DNA from 3 places in the Pseudoalteromonas sp. PAB 2.2 genome. Region 3 is predicted to be linked to each of the others. Evidence: predicted binding sites of a transcription regulator. Region 3 holds the regulator's gene; each other region holds the start of a gene.

Region 1 (5,595 bases), on a different contig from region 3:
GCCTACGTATTTGTACCAGTAGTCTGCAATGCCCGCTTCGATAGCTACGCGGCGTGTTACGCTTGCTGGTAATACGCTTTCTTTGTAGGCTGCGTCTTGCTCATCAAACAAGTCAGTTGAAGGCATAGAAACCACACGTACTTTTTTGCCTTGTGAACGAAGCTCTGCAGCGGCGTCTTGTGCAAGCTGTACTTCTGAGCCCGTTGCAATAAGGATAAGCTCAGGCTCACCATCGCAACTCAGTACGTAACCACCTTTTTTCACATCGCTTAACTGTTGTGCAGTACGCGTTTGTTGCTCAAGACCTTGACGTGTGAAGATCAATGACGTTGGGCCATCTTTACGCTCAATCGCTTGTTGCCATGCAATTGCAGACTCAACTTGGTCACACGGACGCCAGTTAACAAGATTAGGCGTTAAACGCATGCTTGCAATTTGCTCTACTGGTTGGTGCGTAGGGCCATCTTCACCCAGACCAATTGAATCGTGCGTGTATACAAAAATGCTTGGTTGCTTCATTAATGCAGCCATGCGTACCGCATTACGCGCGTATTCCATAAACATTAAGAATGTTGCGCCGTAAGGAATAAAGCCTTTGTGCAGTGCAATACCATTCATAATTGCCGACATACCAAACTCACGGACACCGTAGTAGATGTAGTTACCGCTTGCGTCGTCTGCTGTTACGCCTTTTGAACCATCCCAAATTGTTAAATTTGAACCAGCAAGGTCAGCTGAGCCGCCCATAAACTCTGGTAATAATGGACCAAATGCATTCAGTGCATTTTGTGAAGCTTTACGTGTTGCAGGGTTTGCAGGGTTTGCTTGCAGCTCTTCGATGTACGCTTGTGACTTTTCAGCCCAATCTGCTGGCAATTCGCCATTTGTACGACGCTTAAATTCTGCTGCTAGCTCTGGGTGTGCATCTGCGTATGCCGCAAACTTTTCGTCCCAGTTTGATTCTAGCTGTTGGCCCTTTTCTTTTGCGTCCCATTCGCTGTAGATATCAGCTGGGATTTCAAATGCTTCGCCTGTCCAGCCTAAGAACTCACGTGCCGCTTTGATCTCATCATGACCAAGTGGAGCACCATGACAGTCATGACTACCCGACTTATTAGGTGAACCGTAACCAATCACTGTTTTACAACAAATTAATGATGGCTTGTCGGTAATGCTACGTGCTTCTTCGATTGCTGCGCGGATGGCCTCAGGGTTATGACCATCAACATCACTCACCACGTGCCAGCCATATGCTTTAAAACGTGCAGGTGTGTCGTCGCTGAACCAACCTTCTACTTCACCGTCGATAGAGATGCCGTTGTCATCCCAAAACGCAACAAGTTTACCCAGGCCTAATGTGCCCGCTAATGAACAGGCTTCGTGAGAGATACCTTCCATTAAACAGCCATCACCCATAAACGCATAGGTAAAGTGATCAACAATGTCATGGCCTTCACGGTTAAACTGAGCAGCAAGCGCTTTTTCAGCAATTGCCATACCTACCGCATTTGTGATCCCTTGGCCTAATGGGCCCGTAGTGGTCTCAATACCTGGTGCATAGCCATACTCTGGATGCCCTGGTGTTTTTGAATGCATTTGACGGAAGTTTTTAATTTCTTCAAGTGGTAAGTCGTAACCACTTAAATGTAGTAGAGAATAAATCAGCATCGAACCGTGGCCATTTGAAAGAATAAAGCGATCACGGTCTGCCCACTCTGGGTTCGTCGGGTTGTGCTTTAGATAATCGCGCCATAGTACTTCTGCGATATCTGCCATGCCCATAGGGGCTCCAGGGTGGCCAGAGTTGGCCTGTTGTACTGCGTCCATTGATAAGACGCGAATAGCATTTGCAAGTTCTTTGCGAGATGGCATGAATTCTCCTACCTTTAATGTATTTGCGCTGGTTGTTTGTTAAGCCCCATTCTTACTTATTGTATGGGTGCAGTGCAATTAAAAATCCGTATTAAATGGGTCTATTACCACTGTTTATTAAGAACGAAATGTTATTAGTAATTTAAAATAGACGTCTAGGCGTAAAATAACTATGCAAACATAATTGTTTTAGATAAAATACGCCCCTTAATTTTTTAGCGCTATTACCGACGTTAGTGAAGCGCAATATTTGTGAGCAGAAATACAATGGCAAAACATTTATTTACTTCTGAATCTGTATCTGAAGGTCATCCGGATAAAATCGCGGACCAAATCTCTGACGCGGTTCTAGATGCTATCTTAGAGCAAGATTCTCATGCCCGTGTTGCATGTGAGACTTACGTTAAAACTGGTATGGTTATGGTGGGTGGTGAAATCACTACTAGCGCGTGGGTTGATATCGAAGAAATTACACGTAAAACTGTACGTGAAATCGGTTACACGCATTCAGACATGGGTTTTGATGCTGACTCGTGCGCAATCCTAAACACTATCGGTAAACAATCTCCAGACATCAACCAAGGTGTTGACCGTGCACGTCCAGAAGACCAAGGCGCGGGTGACCAAGGTTTAATGTTTGGTTATGCATGTAACGAAACAGACGTTTTAATGCCTGCACCAATCACGTATTCACACCGTTTAGTTCAGCGTCAAGCGCAAGTTCGTAAAAGCGGTGAGCTTAACTGGTTACGCCCAGATGCAAAATCACAAGTAACATTTGCATATGAAAATGGTAAGCCGGTAGGTATTGATGCTGTTGTTCTTTCAACGCAACACTGTGATTCAATCTCACAAAACGACCTAGTAGAAGCGGTAATGGAAACCATCATTAAGCCGGTTCTTCCAGCAGAGCTTATCTCTAGCGCAACGAAATTCTTCATCAACCCAACTGGCCGTTTCGTTATCGGTGGTCCAATGGGTGACTGTGGTCTGACTGGCCGTAAAATCATCGTTGATACATACGGTGGTATGGCGCGTCACGGTGGTGGTGCTTTCTCAGGTAAAGATCCATCAAAAGTTGACCGTAGCGCTGCATACGCGGCACGTTACGTTGCTAAAAACATGGTTGCTGCGGGTCTTGCTGACAAGTGTGAACTTCAAGTTTCTTACGCTATCGGTGTTGCAGAGCCAACATCTATCAGCATCGAGACATTTGGTACAGGTAAATTAGAAGAAGCACGTCTAATCGAATTAGTGCGTGAGCACTTCGACCTACGTCCTTACGGCTTAATCCAAATGCTTGATCTTGAGCGTCCTATCTATCAACCGACTGCCGCTTATGGTCACTTCGGTCGTGAAGAGTTCCCTTGGGAGCGTACAGACAAAGCAGGCGCACTTCGCGCAGCTGCTGGCCTGTAATAGGGTATACAGACTGAAAAAGCGCCATTTTGGCGCTTTTTTTGTGTTTAATTTTTTACTCTAAATTTTTATACCATTGCGCTTATACCATTACGCTTAATTAAGTGGTCTATTTTGAGGCAATAAAACCGCGTTGATAACAAGGCAAAAATTTAGTTATTTAGTTGTTCTAAATCAGAAATTTTTAACGCAGGTAGCGACTGGTTTAATCACTCAAAATGATTAAGTATTTTTGCGGAATGGTATTAAATAAGTGGTCTATTTTAAGGCAATAAAACCGCGTTGATAACAAGGCAAAAATTTAGTTATTTAGTTGTTCTCTGCAATTGCTCCTGCATTGCTCTACCTCCTGCATCCATGCAGTCGTAAATCAGATATTATTAACGCAGATAGCGACTGGTTTCATCACTCAAAATGATTAAGTATTATTGCGATTGGTATTAATTACAGTAACGTCATTATCTTTTCATACATCGCCACCAGCCAAACCAGCGCTAAAATAACCAATGACAAGGTCACCGCTGCCGAGGCCATATCCTTTGCGCGCCCAGACAGTACATGATATTCAATCCCCACTCTGTCAGTCAGCGCTTCGATGGCCGAATTGAGTAGTTCAACAATCAACAGTAATAAATACGGAATAAACAACACGAGCCAATGAGTCAGTGACTGCGCCAGAAAAACCGATAACGGTAATAAACACACCCCTAAATAAATTTCTGAGCGAAAAGCTGACTCTTCTTTAAATGCGGCCTTAAAACCTTTAATTGAGCACCTTGTGGCTTTTAAAATACGTCCAATACCAATGCCGTTGGGTTTATTGACCAAGGGGATTTTGGGTTCTTTCATGCTGTTCCTAGTACGAATAAACTTCGCAGATAATATTCATAAATACCTAAAATGTCATCTTCGCTTTACTAAGATAAGCACTTTCCTGGCACACTTGGGGGATTTGTCCGTGAAAACGCATTCTTTTTTAGCTGTTCACGCAATGCTTGTAATGACTTAAACACACTTTTTAAAGATACTTTATTACTTAACCAATGCGGAATAGCACCGCTTGGGTCTGCATACGCTTGGTGAGTAATCAATAAGTTATTTTGCTGTTGCTCTAAGCGCCAATAAGCGGCGAGCTCTTTAATACGCACCACCCCTTTTACCAAAGGTTTAACGTAGGGCTGGCTGGTAATTTTAAGCTCGGTTTTATTATCGCTTAAGGTGTGATAGCAAGAGTAGCTCACTAAATCACGATCAGAAACCGGCCAAGGCGAGTTAAAGCGCGTATAAACGAGCGTCTCTGCGGGGCTAAGCCGCTCTATTAAGGTTACACTTTGAACATTTTCGAGCCAATTTGGCGCGTTGTCGGTATCGCTAAGTAAGGCCATAAAGTCATCTGCCTTGGTATCTTCAACAACCACAGATGCATTAATTTCGATAATGCCACTGTCATGTTTTTGATACGTGACCTTTATACCTTCTTGCTGCTTGTAAGTATGCCATTCTATTGGGGTCGCGACAGTTGAACAACTAAACCACGCTAACCCAATGAATAGCCAACGATTCACAAATTTATAACCAGTAGGGATCAGTATTGAATGAGGCATGACGACTTTGTTCCATGGCGCTCACTAAAAATTCTGACTTTTGCTCAAGCCACGTTTGAATCTTTGCTAATTCCTGATCGTCTTGTCCTGCACACAACTGCTTTAAATACTCAAGAGTACTGAGCTCGTAAATACCATGCGAAATATCTAACCAAGGAATACGAAACTCGCTTCTGTCGTCTTTATTGAATAATGCCCCCAAACAGTTACCACTTAACAGAGAGTTTTCTAGACGAGTACGCAACGATAAATAGTCTTTATCACTCAGTGCTTGTTGTTCAGGAATAAGCTCATGCATATCGTGCCAATCTTTTGCAAATAAACGCTTGGCTATATCTGCTACTGGTTTTTCTGCAGCTTGGAACTCTGCCTGCCCCCACGACTTACGCCATTGCTTTTCAATCAACCAGGTGGTCAATTGCAACAGCAAACGGTTGTAACGGGTGCTGTGAAATAACGCTTTTACATCGTCAATACTCGGCTGAAGCTCTTTTAGGTCGTTAATCACTTGAGTTAGCTCTGGTGCGCTATTAATTTTTTTATAATAGGCGTGACGTTTTGAGGTATAGGTTTTTAACTGAATGGCGTTTTCAACCCACGCCAACTCACTCAGCAACCACTTTAACTCAGTACGTAATGACTCTGTATCATCCTTACTAACAATATCATCGAACAGCCAAAAGGTGTGGCGAATTAATCG
Region 2 (5,595 bases), on a different contig from region 3:
GCCGTTTAATACGATAATCTTTAGCTTCATAGTTTGCTATTGAAAGTAATTGTTGCTGAACAACTTCATTGTTTATCGGATTTATTAGTTTAACAGTCAGCGGGTGCTCGGTTTTTATTATAAATTTTTCAATAATTAAGCCGTTTTGTGTATAGCACTGTGTGTACTGTGGGCGTTGTGTTACCTCTAAGCAAAGTTCTTTAAATGGGGCTAACCTAAAGTGAACTTGAATATTAAATTCACATACTTTTTGTTTTGTATCTGTTACACACACAATGGGTGATACTTTAAAAAAAGGCTGGTCTGTACTTTCATCGGCCAGCAAACTTGCTGAAAAGCACAAACATAAAAACAGTAATGACCAGCTTAATCGGTTTATCATTTAACCAAGCCCCTGTTTTCTAAAAGTCTTTTTTTCAAAGTAATATTAACCATTGAACGTTGGTGTAACGTACCTATCTCAATATGAGAGCTCATTTTTATGCCGCTTATTATAATTATGATTATGCAGCCTATGAGTGGCAATTACACGATAAAAAACGTGTTCATCATACCTTATTTACCGTTCCCGCCACAAATAGCACTAAGAACTGCCAGCGCTTTCAGACCTATTTGTGTTTTTGTCGCGACTTCTAAGTTAGCGCCTTGTTTTAAAATAGAATCTGAATTTATATTTAGTTAAAATTAATAACTTTTCATTACGCTCTGGCGCTGCTTTAGTGTTCACTATTGTTGTTCATTTGTTAACTGTTGCGTACAAATTGATACAAAGTTCATTTTAGATATAAAAACCAACATTTTAGTAATTGTAGCTAAACTCTCGCTGAGCGTGTGACTTATATTTAACAGATTCGACCTCTCCTATAAATTTTTCTGGTAGTATAGGCAGGTTATAAGCAGTTTAAGCAGTGAACAATTATGTTAAGTCCATTTTATCAGCAACATGCTGATTACGTCTCTATTACTCGTGAGCAAGGTTGTCGTTTTGCTAAGTCCGTGGCAGATGACTTTAATCCGTTACACGACAAAGATGCCAAAAAGTTTTGTGTACCTGGCGATTTACTTTTTTCGCTTGTACTCAGCCGTTACGGGATCAGCGAAAAGATGGAATTCACTTTTGCTGGTATGGTTGATGAGACATCAAAGCTCTCTTTTCCAGAAGGCGCCGATGAATTTGATATCACTGATGGCGATAAAGTAATGCTTAAAGTGAAACGTGAGGGGGCGGTCAGTCAATGTCCAGATTTGATCAATAGCTTAATTAAAAACTACGTTGAGTTTTCTGGTACCACTTTCCCGCATGTGATCATTCCATTAATGGGTAAGCAAGATGTAATGATCAATCCAGCACGACCTATGGTTATCTATGAGTCAATGCTCATTAATTTAGACCGACTTGATATTACGTCACCAGCGCTGCAATTCGCGGAGCCTGATTTCACTTATACAGGTAAGCGAGGAAAAATCACCTTACGTTTCGATTTATTAGAAAAGGGTGAAAAAGTCGGGTCAGGCGAAAAGCACATGGTGGTGTCAGGCATTCGTGAATACTGCCAAGCAACCGTGGATGATCTGATTGCGTTTTATAATCAACGCAAAGAAACACTTAAACCTGCATAACGGCAACCCTTGTAAGAAAAGGCGCTTTAGCGCCTTTTTTGTTTTTAGTGTTGCGCGTACAATAGACGTTTTACAGTAATTGTGCATCCTATCATGTCAGTAACCAGCTTTTCAGAGTTAAACCTTGCACCTGAACTCCTTTCAGCATTGCAAGCAGAGAATTATCACACCCCAACGGCTATTCAAAGCCAAACTATCCCGCTTATTTTAGCCGGGGTTGATGTTATGGGAAGTGCACAAACAGGCACGGGCAAAACAGCTGCCTTTGTTTTACCACTGCTTAATAACTTATTGCGTGAAGAGCCGCTGCCCGAGGCTGTAAAAGTTTTAATCCTGACACCAACGCGAGAGCTTGCACAACAAGTATTTGCCAGTGTTGAGCGTTATGCAGCTAATACACCTATTAAAGCCGCGCTTGCTTATGGCGGCGCCAGTATTGGCCCACAAATTAAAGCCATTAAAGGTGCGCAAGTTGTGGTGGCTACACCAGGACGATTACTTGATCATGTGATTAAAGGGAGCATTAAATTATCTGCCATTAGTGCCCTTGTTTTTGATGAAGCAGATCGCATGCTTGATATGGGGTTCATTGATGAAATAAAGCGTATTCTTCGTCATGTTCCAAAACAGCGCCAAACCTTACTCTTTTCAGCCACATTTGATGACAGCATTTTTGAGCTAAGTAAACAGTTGTTGAATGATCCTAAGTTAGTTGAGGTTGATAAACGCAATTCGGCTGCTGTTGAAGTTGAGCAGATTGTGTATGCGGTTGATGAGGATCGTAAACGCGAACTCGTTTCACATATGATCGGCATGAAAAATTGGCAACAAGTACTTATATTCACCCGCACTAAACAAACGGCCGATAGTCTGGCAAAAGAAATGTGTAAGGACGGCTTAAAAACGGAGTCTATTCACGGCGATAAAAGCCAGGGGGCGCGAGACAAAGCGCTGCAAAATTTTAAGACGGGTGTCACTCGAGTACTTGTCGCTACAGATGTTGCGGCGCGTGGCCTTGATATCGCCTCATTAAAGTATGTGATTAACTACGAACTACCCTATGTTGCAGAGGACTATGTTCACCGTATAGGGCGGACAGGACGAGCGGGTGAAACAGGGTTGGCCATGTCATTGGTGAGTATTGATGAGCAATGGTTACTGGATGAAATTGATGTTTTATTAGATACACGCTTAACACCACAATGGCTGCCAGGTTACGAGCCTGATTTAACAAAAGAGCCAAAACAAGTCCGAAAAAACACGAATAAGGCACGACGCTCTCGTGACAAAAAACGTATATTAGGGCAAAAAAATCCTAGGCGCCGATAGATTAAGCTGTATCAGTGCTAATTTAAGGGAGCCTAAATTAGCACTAATCAACACGCTAATAGCATAAGTCGTGTGTACATTAGCTTGGTGAACAAAAGCGTTTAATGAACTGTTATGCTTACCCGCATTTTCTTTGCTAGCGACCACGTTTTCTTGTTTTAAAATCGCTGTTAATTAAACGTATTGGTATAAACGCGCACATTATTTAAGCGATTTGTTTTTCGGCTAGGTTTAATTCCATGGTTGCTTTAAGTAAGCGGTAAAGATTAATTGACGCATCAATTTCTTCTTTACGGTTTGTTAAGCTCTCAATATTTAAACCAAGTGGCACCGCTAAATGTGCGCAGCTTTGTAATATGAGGTCAAGATTTTCACGGCAAATGCGTACTGACTCACTCAATGGATTTGCAGAATCAAGCATGCGCCATTTTGTTGCCTCCGGTACAGAGATACCCAGCCACTCCATAAAATCTAACGTTTTCTCACCACCACAGGGTGTAAACGTTAAAATTATACGCTTAGGTGCGATGCCTAACGCTTTGCAGCTACGTGCATAGCTAGTGATTAAATCAATGGTTGCTTGTGCGTTGTAGACGGCTTGTGAAATAAAAAACTTACAACCTTGCTCTGTTTTTTCTAATAGACGGTCATGCTCGTTACGTTTGCTTGCATGGCGTTCAGCAATAGTCACACCGCCAAGAAACACATCATTGTCTTGCTTAGCAAGGGTGTTATAAGCATCAGGTAAACTTAGTTTGATATCACCATGCGAAGATGGGCTGCCTACCAAGACTAGATTTTTTAAATCAAACTCATTACGTGTTTCGTGTAGCCAATCGGTAAATTCAGCTTCACTGCGCTGGGCAACACTTTTGTAGGTAATAACATCTAAATGAGACAGGCTACGCAACAAATGGCTGTACTCACGTGGGTCTACGGTTTCTTTAAATGGAAACGGACGCGGCTTTTCTGTACGGCTGCTTTCATCTTGAATGTCGTAGATAATGACACCATCGTATTCAATTTCATGAAGGCGACCCAATAATTTTTGTGCAATGGTTTCAAGCATGGCTTTATCAGTGCCTGATTTAGGCGGTGTGGTACCAATCAGGTATACACCCTGATTGGTGTCTTCAATTTTCTCTTGTAGTGATAAAGCCATAATCCTCATTCCAGCTCGTGCCTGCGTCTATGGGAAATAATATAGCAGCCATTTAGACGTCTAGATAGATTTTTCTGTTGAAAGTTTTTCAATGAGCATGAATTTAATTCAAGTTGGTGGTGGGGTGTTATCTTAAATTGACACACCTGTTTACATTAATTGTGCCCTTGACCCTCATATTTTCCAGTACTTTCATGCATAATCAAACACAACTGATTATGAGAAAAATAACTAACAAGTAAAATTAAAGGATCATTATGAAATTTAGATTATTAGCGACCAGTGTTGCTGTAACGCTTGCTCTTAGCGGGTGTGCGACGAATTCACAATCAAATATGGTTAAAGAAGTCGAAATAGAACAGGTTGTCAGCCAAGAAGATAACCGTGTATTTAGCCAAGATTACGTTTTAGAAGAACTAGAAAATGGTCTTCGTGTCATGGTGGTAAAAACGGATTACCCCGATGTTGTTTCATTACAAATTCCCGTGTCGGTAGGTTCTCGTAACGAAGTAGAAGAAGGCAAAACGGGCTTTGCTCACTTTTTTGAGCACATGATGTTTAAAGGCTCAGAAAAATTCCCACAAGACGTGTATTCAGATATTTTAAAAAACTCGGGTGTTGATAACCGCGCGTATACTACTAATGATTACACCAACTATCATTTAAACTTCTCAAAAGAGCACCTTGATAAAGTGCTTGAAATTGAAGCTGATATCTTTCAAAACCTCACGTACAGCGAAGAACAGTTCCGTACAGAAGCCTTAACAGTGAAAGGTGAGTACTTAAAAAATAATGCCAGTCCAATTCGTAAATTGCTTTCAGCAGTGCGTAACGAAGCATTTGAGAAACATACTTATAAACACACCACGATGGGCTTTTTTGAAGACATTGAAGCCATGCCAGATCAAATGGCTTACGGGAAAGAGTTTTTCGCAAAATTTTATAAACCAGAATATGTATCGTTGGTCATTGTTGGTGATGTCGACCCTCAAGAAACCATGGCAATGGTGAAAAAACATTGGGGTAACTGGAAAAAAGGTGATTACCAAGCAGATATTCCAGTAGAGCCAAAGCAACAAGCGCCAAAATATATACATGAGCAAAATGACGGTTTACCAGGCCATTGGTTGCTTGTATCGTATAAAGGCACTGCGTGGGATCCAACGCAAAAAGATCGCGCCGCACTTGATTTAATCTCACAGCTTTATTTCTCAAATAACTCAGCGCTTTATCAAGAATTGGTGGTTGATAAGCAAATCGCAAGTCAAATGTTCACTTATAATCCTGATACAAAAGATCCGGGGTTATTGCATGTCTTTGTAAAAGTAGAAAACGAAGCCGATCTTGCAAAAGCACGTGATGCCATTAACCGCACATATGTACAAGCACGCACTGAGCTTGTTGATGCCCAAAAACTGGCAGACTTAAAATCAAATTTAAAATACAGCTTTATCAATGGGCTTGATTCATCGCAATCAATCGCC
Region 3 (5,595 bases):
GTTGCTGTTTAGCAATAAGTATATTTAATAGCGCCAGCTCATCTTTTAATTGTGCCAATGCCTGCTGCTTGTTTTTTGCTACTAACAGCTGCTCTATTAAGGCGCGCTGATTATTATCAATCAGCAATAAAATATCACTAACCGCTTGGTTATCTTGCTGTTGATAACTTTGCCAAAGTTTTACCAAGGTGTCGGTTGTTTTGCCCGATGCAGACACCACCACACAATCACCTTGCTGCGTATTTGCTAAAACAATATTTGCCACAGCATGATAACGCTCTGCAGAGCTTAAGCTTGAGCCACCAAATTTATGAACAATATTTACCATTTTTCTACCACAATGCCGTATGTGCTGGCGTTAACTTAAAAGTGCTGCTTTGTTGCGTATTGGCTTGCGTGTGCGTTTGCTTCGCGTTGCTCTGAGTGGCTTGCTGCCCCTGACCTGGTTTAACTAAATTGAAAACACGGTCTAAATCGGCAATTAAATCTTTTACATCCTCAATGCCAACAGAGATACGAATTAACGTATCACCCACCCCTGCTTCTAAGCGAGCTTTTGCCTCCATTCCAGCATGAGTCATGGTCGCAGGGTGACAAATTAAACTCTCAACGCCCCCCAATGATTCGGCTAAGCTAAACTCTTTAAGGCCTGTTAGAAAAGCCGCAGCATCATTAATGTCGCCTTTAATATCAAAACTCACCATGCCACCAAAACCGCGTTGCTGTGCTTTAGCGAGCGCATGCTGAGGATGAGAAGCGAGACCGGGATAATATACTTGGCTCACAAACGGTGAATCTTCTAAATATTCTGCAATTGCAAACGCATTCTCTTGGTGCTGTTTTAAACGCACATTTAAAGTGCGTAAACCACGCAGAGTAAGATAACTATCAAACGGTGCACCCGTAATACCAATATTATTTGCCCACCAAGCCAGTTCATCACCCAACTCTTGCGTTGCTGCAATAACAGCACCGCCAACCACATCAGAGTGACCGTTAATGTATTTAGTCGTTGAATGCACGACTATATCAACACCAAACTCAATCGGGTTTTGCAAGGCCGGCGATAAAAACGTGTTATCAGCCGCAACAAGTGCACCGCATTGTTTAGCAATGGCGGTAATCGCTTTAATATCTGTTAGGCGTAAAATGGGGTTACTGGGTGTTTCAATCCAGATCAGTTTAGGTTTTATCGCTAAGATTTCTTGGTGATTTTCAGCTTTTGTTAAATCAAGCACTTTTAGTTTCAGTAAACCGCGCTTCTCTAATGAGGTAAATAAACGATAGCTACCGCCGTAACAGTCATGTGGAATAACCAAGGTATCATCGCTATTCAAAAGCTGTGTCGTTAAGTGAACAGCCGCCATGCCTGTCGCAGTGATAATGCCTTTAGCTCCGCCCTCTAGTTCAGCGAGTGTTTCGGCTAAAATATCACGGTTAGGGTTACCACTGCGGCCATAGTCATATTGGCGCTTAGTATCAAAATCAGCGAACGAATAGGTGGTTGATAAGTAAATTGGTGGAACGACTGCACCGTGGTGTTTATCGGCTTCAATGCCATGACGAACAGCAATCGTCGCTTTATTTTTTTCACTCATTTCATCACCTACTTAGAATTGGATGTTTAGACGTCTAAAAGGTTAGATGATCAAATATGAGAAGTCAAAGCATTTATCGCCATTACATAGAAGTTTATACATTTACACGACTAGATGGCTAAATAACTAGTATTTGACTATCTTTTTTAAAGCGATAGAATTTCCGCATCTTGCGCTGTGGATAAGGCGTAAACAACTGACAACCGAGGCAACGAAACAACTTATGGCTAAATGGAACGGTGAATACATTCACCCATATGCAGAACACGGTAAAAAATCAGAGCAAGTAAAAAAAATTACCGTATCAATTCCGCTGAACGTATTAAAAGTATTAACTGATGAGCGCACGCGTCGTCAGATTAATAATCTTCGTCATGCTACTAACAGTGAGCTACTGTGCGAAGCCTTTTTACACGCTTTTACAGGTCAACCATTACCGAATGATGACGACCTTCGAAAAGATAACCCTGAAAAAGTACCTGAAGAAGTAAAAAGAATTATGCAAGAAATGGGGTTAGATATCCCCGTACTTGATTCAGAGTAAATATTTCGGCCACCGGATCGTAGCCGATTTCTCAGACATAAAAAACTCAGCCTTGGCTGAGTTTTTTATTTGCAGTTAGTAATACCCACCCGCTTAATCAAACGAATAGGTACCTAATTATTTAACGCATGTAGTTTTCTGGCATGTCAATTTGCGCCACACCAGACTCAACGGCTGCTTCTGCAACAGCACGTGCAATACGTGGTAATAAGCGTGGGTCCATTGGTTTTGGAATAATGTACTCAGCACCAAACTCAAGTGAATCAACACCCGACGCCTTAAGCACTTCGTTAGGCACAGGCTCTTTCGCAATACTACGAATAGCATGCACCGCTGCGATTTTCATTTCATCATTGATTGATGTCGCACGCACATCAAGCGCACCGCGGAAAATGAATGGGAAACACAATACATTATTAACCTGATTAGGGTAATCTGAACGCCCTGTTGCCATAATTAAATCATTACGTGCACCGTGTGCAACAGCTGGCGCGATTTCTGGATCAGGGTTTGAACATGCAAAAACCACCGGCTTATCTGCCATCAGTTTTAAATCTTCAGCGGTTAATAAGTTAGGGCCAGATACACCAACAAATACATCAGCATCGGCTATTACATCTTGCAAAGTGCGCTTATCGGTATTGTTAGCAAATAGCAATTTATACTCGTTTAAGTCATCACGACGTGTATGGATCACGCCTTTGCGGTCAAGCATATAAATGTGCTCACGCAATGCACCACATTTAATAAGTAGTTCCATACATGCAACCGCTGCTGCACCGGCACCTAAACACACGATAATCGCGTCTTCGATATCTTTACCCTGTACTTCAAGCGCATTTAGCATGCCTGCTGCTGTTACGATTGCAGTACCATGTTGGTCATCGTGGAAAACAGGGATGCTACAACGCTCAATAAGCGCTTTTTCAATTTCGAAACACTCTGGCGCTTTAATATCTTCTAGGTTGATACCACCAAACGTATCGGCAATATTTGCAACAGTATTAATGAAGTCTTCTGTCGTGCGGTGTTTTACTTCGATATCTATCGAGTCTAAACCTGCAAAGCGTTTAAATAAAAGTGCTTTACCTTCCATCACAGGTTTTGATGCAAGCGGACCTAAATTGCCTAAGCCTAAAATTGCGGTACCGTTTGAAATAACCGCAACCATATTACCTTTGCCGGTGTATTTATAGGCATTTGCTGGATCGGCTGCTATCTCACGGACGGGCTCTGCGACACCTGGACTATATGCTAGAGCGAGATCATTAACCGTTTCTGCTGGTTTAGTTAGTTCTACACTAATTTTACCTGGAACGGGGTGAGCGTGGTAATGTAATGCTTGTTCACGAAAATCTGACATAACGCGATAGTATCCTGCAATAAGTTAAAAAGTGAGAGGGCTTGCATCTGTACGATACCTGTAATATATAAAAATTCCAAGTATTATCAGGTCTATCCTGTTATATGCTATATCGCTTAATTTTAAAGGATTTCCCAACAATTTCTGCACATAGTTTTAATTCACAACAGATAAAAATTCATCTATTTGTGGCCATTTAAGCACCTGTTTTTGTATTTTATAGGCACGAACACAGCAAATAAGCGAAACTTAGCAAAATAAGCAACTTTAACGAACTTAACAGCATTTATAGGTTAAGTTCATATAAATTGTTACTTTTTACAACTTTTGGAATCAATTATACAATTCAAAATATAGCGAAGGGATCACTATTTGTCTGCATTATTAGCGATATATTGGGCATAACAAGCAGAAATAGTTATGCACATAAAGCGTGTAGGCATGGGATATAAAAAAGAATGGTTCTGAATTTCAGGCATAAAAAAAGCACCCAAAGGGTGCTTCTTTCAACTAAACAGCAAATATTACTTCTTGCTGCTAAGTGCACCGAAGCGCTTGTTGAAACGATCAACACGGCCGCCAGTGTCTAAAATCTTTTGCTTACCAGTGTAAAACGGGTGACACTCAGAACATACGTCTAAGTGGATGTCTTTACATAAAGTAGAGCTAGTTTCGAATTTGTTACCACATGAACAAGTTGCAGTGATAGCTTCGTACTTAGGGTGAATACCTTCTTTCATAGGAACCTCTAGTTAAGGCCGCATCGCTCTCCAAACCCGAAGTCTGGCACCATACGTCGTTAATACAATTAATAGGTCGCGTATTTTATAGCTCAAGCAGCCTCTCGACAAGCTTTAAATTCATCTTTAGCTAAAAAAATAAACAAGTCATCAAACGTTCAGTATTTGTTGGTAGGTTTTTAGCACTAATTTTAGTACATTAGCAACACACGCTATTTTTTCTATTCTTAATTCAGTTGAGTTGTTATGCACTTTGTAGAAGTTGCCATAAAAGTCCCTTTACAGCGTACCTTCGATTATAAAGTTGAGCAGCTGCTACATAGCCCTGAGCTGCGAGTAGGCATGCGTGTGCGTGTGCCTTTTGGCTCTCAAAAAAAGATAGCAGTCGTACTGGCAATCAAAACCAGTACCGATGTACCCGAAGATAAAATTAAAGCCATTATTGATGTTATAGACGATGCCCCTATTTTATCTGAGCAACACTTAGCACTGCTAAAATTTACTGCTCGCTATTACTGCTACCCACTTGGTGAAACAATTCATACAGCGCTTCCAGCGGCACTACGCCAAGGTGAATGCCCAGACAAAACCAGTATAAATATGGTTGAACTCACCGACAAAGGTGCAAAATTACCTTCACTCAAAGCAAAAACACAACTTAATTTGCTGAAGCAGCTAGCGCAGTCAGGCAAGTCATCTTTAACCGAATTAAAAGCACTCGGCTTTAATAAAAAAACCATTGATAGCTTGCTCGAAAAAGAACTCATTAAACAGTTTATCGAACATGATAACCAATGGCAGCAACGCGCCCCAACAATTGGCAGTAAACCAACCCTAAACAAAGAACAAGCCGTTGCATGCACAACGATTAATCAAGCAAGTGGGTTCACCTGTTTTTTACTTGAAGGCGTTACCGGCAGTGGTAAAACAGAAGTGTATTTACAGTGCCTTGAAGAGGTTCTAAAAAAAGGCCAGCAAGCACTGGTGTTAGTGCCCGAAATTGGGCTAACACCACAAACCGTTAATCGTTTTCGCCGTCGCTTTCCCGATACCCCTATTATGCTTTGGCATTCAGCATTAACCGACAACGAGCGCTTGCAAACATGGCGTTTCTGCGAAAAAGGCAGCTGCGCCATTGTTATCGGCACCCGTTCGAGTATTTTCTTACCTTTTTTATCACTTGGTATGATCATTGTTGATGAAGAGCACGACAGCTCGTTTAAGCAACAAGATACGCTGCGTTATCATGCTCGCGATTTAGCAGCCTACAGAGCTTATCAACAGCAAATACCCTTGATACTAGGTAGCGCAACTCCCGCTCTCGAAACGTTACATAAAGCAATAAATAAC

What was found. The regulator MetJ, encoded in region 3, represses methionine synthesis genes. The targets are predictions, from matches to a motif close to TAGACGTCTAGACGTCTA.
Region 1: metK (methionine adenosyltransferase) is a predicted target of MetJ. The motif match lies at 2,021-2,038, and genes of this name have one in related genera.
Region 2: BWD47_RS08520 (methylenetetrahydrofolate reductase) is a predicted target of MetJ. The motif match lies at 4,157-4,174, and genes of this name have one in related genera.

The regions. Positions count from the first base shown of each region.
Region 1 is NZ_LYPI01000013.1:138,292-143,886, reverse strand. It holds gene tkt (transketolase) at 1-1,872, opposite strand, end outside; gene metK (methionine adenosyltransferase) at 2,140-3,291, shown strand; gene BWD47_RS12935 (diacylglycerol kinase) at 3,736-4,140, opposite strand; gene BWD47_RS12930 (START domain-containing protein) at 4,209-4,895, opposite strand; gene BWD47_RS12925 (CYTH and CHAD domain-containing protein) at 4,861-5,595, opposite strand, start outside.
Region 2 is NZ_LYPI01000010.1:3,547-9,141, forward strand. It holds gene BWD47_RS08505 (DUF3019 domain-containing protein) at 1-382, opposite strand, end outside; gene BWD47_RS08510 (DUF3581 domain-containing protein) at 919-1,620, shown strand; gene BWD47_RS08515 (DEAD/DEAH box helicase) at 1,714-2,949, shown strand; gene BWD47_RS08520 (methylenetetrahydrofolate reductase) at 3,155-4,111, opposite strand; gene BWD47_RS08525 (pitrilysin family protein) at 4,369-5,595, shown strand, end outside.
Region 3 is NZ_LYPI01000011.1:111,816-117,410, reverse strand. It holds gene metL (bifunctional aspartate kinase/homoserine dehydrogenase II) at 1-328, opposite strand, end outside; gene metB (cystathionine gamma-synthase) at 333-1,598, opposite strand; gene metJ (met regulon transcriptional regulator MetJ) at 1,822-2,142, shown strand; gene BWD47_RS10530 (malic enzyme-like NAD(P)-binding protein) at 2,264-3,505, opposite strand; gene rpmE (50S ribosomal protein L31) at 4,030-4,245, opposite strand; gene priA (primosomal protein N') at 4,492-5,595, shown strand, end outside.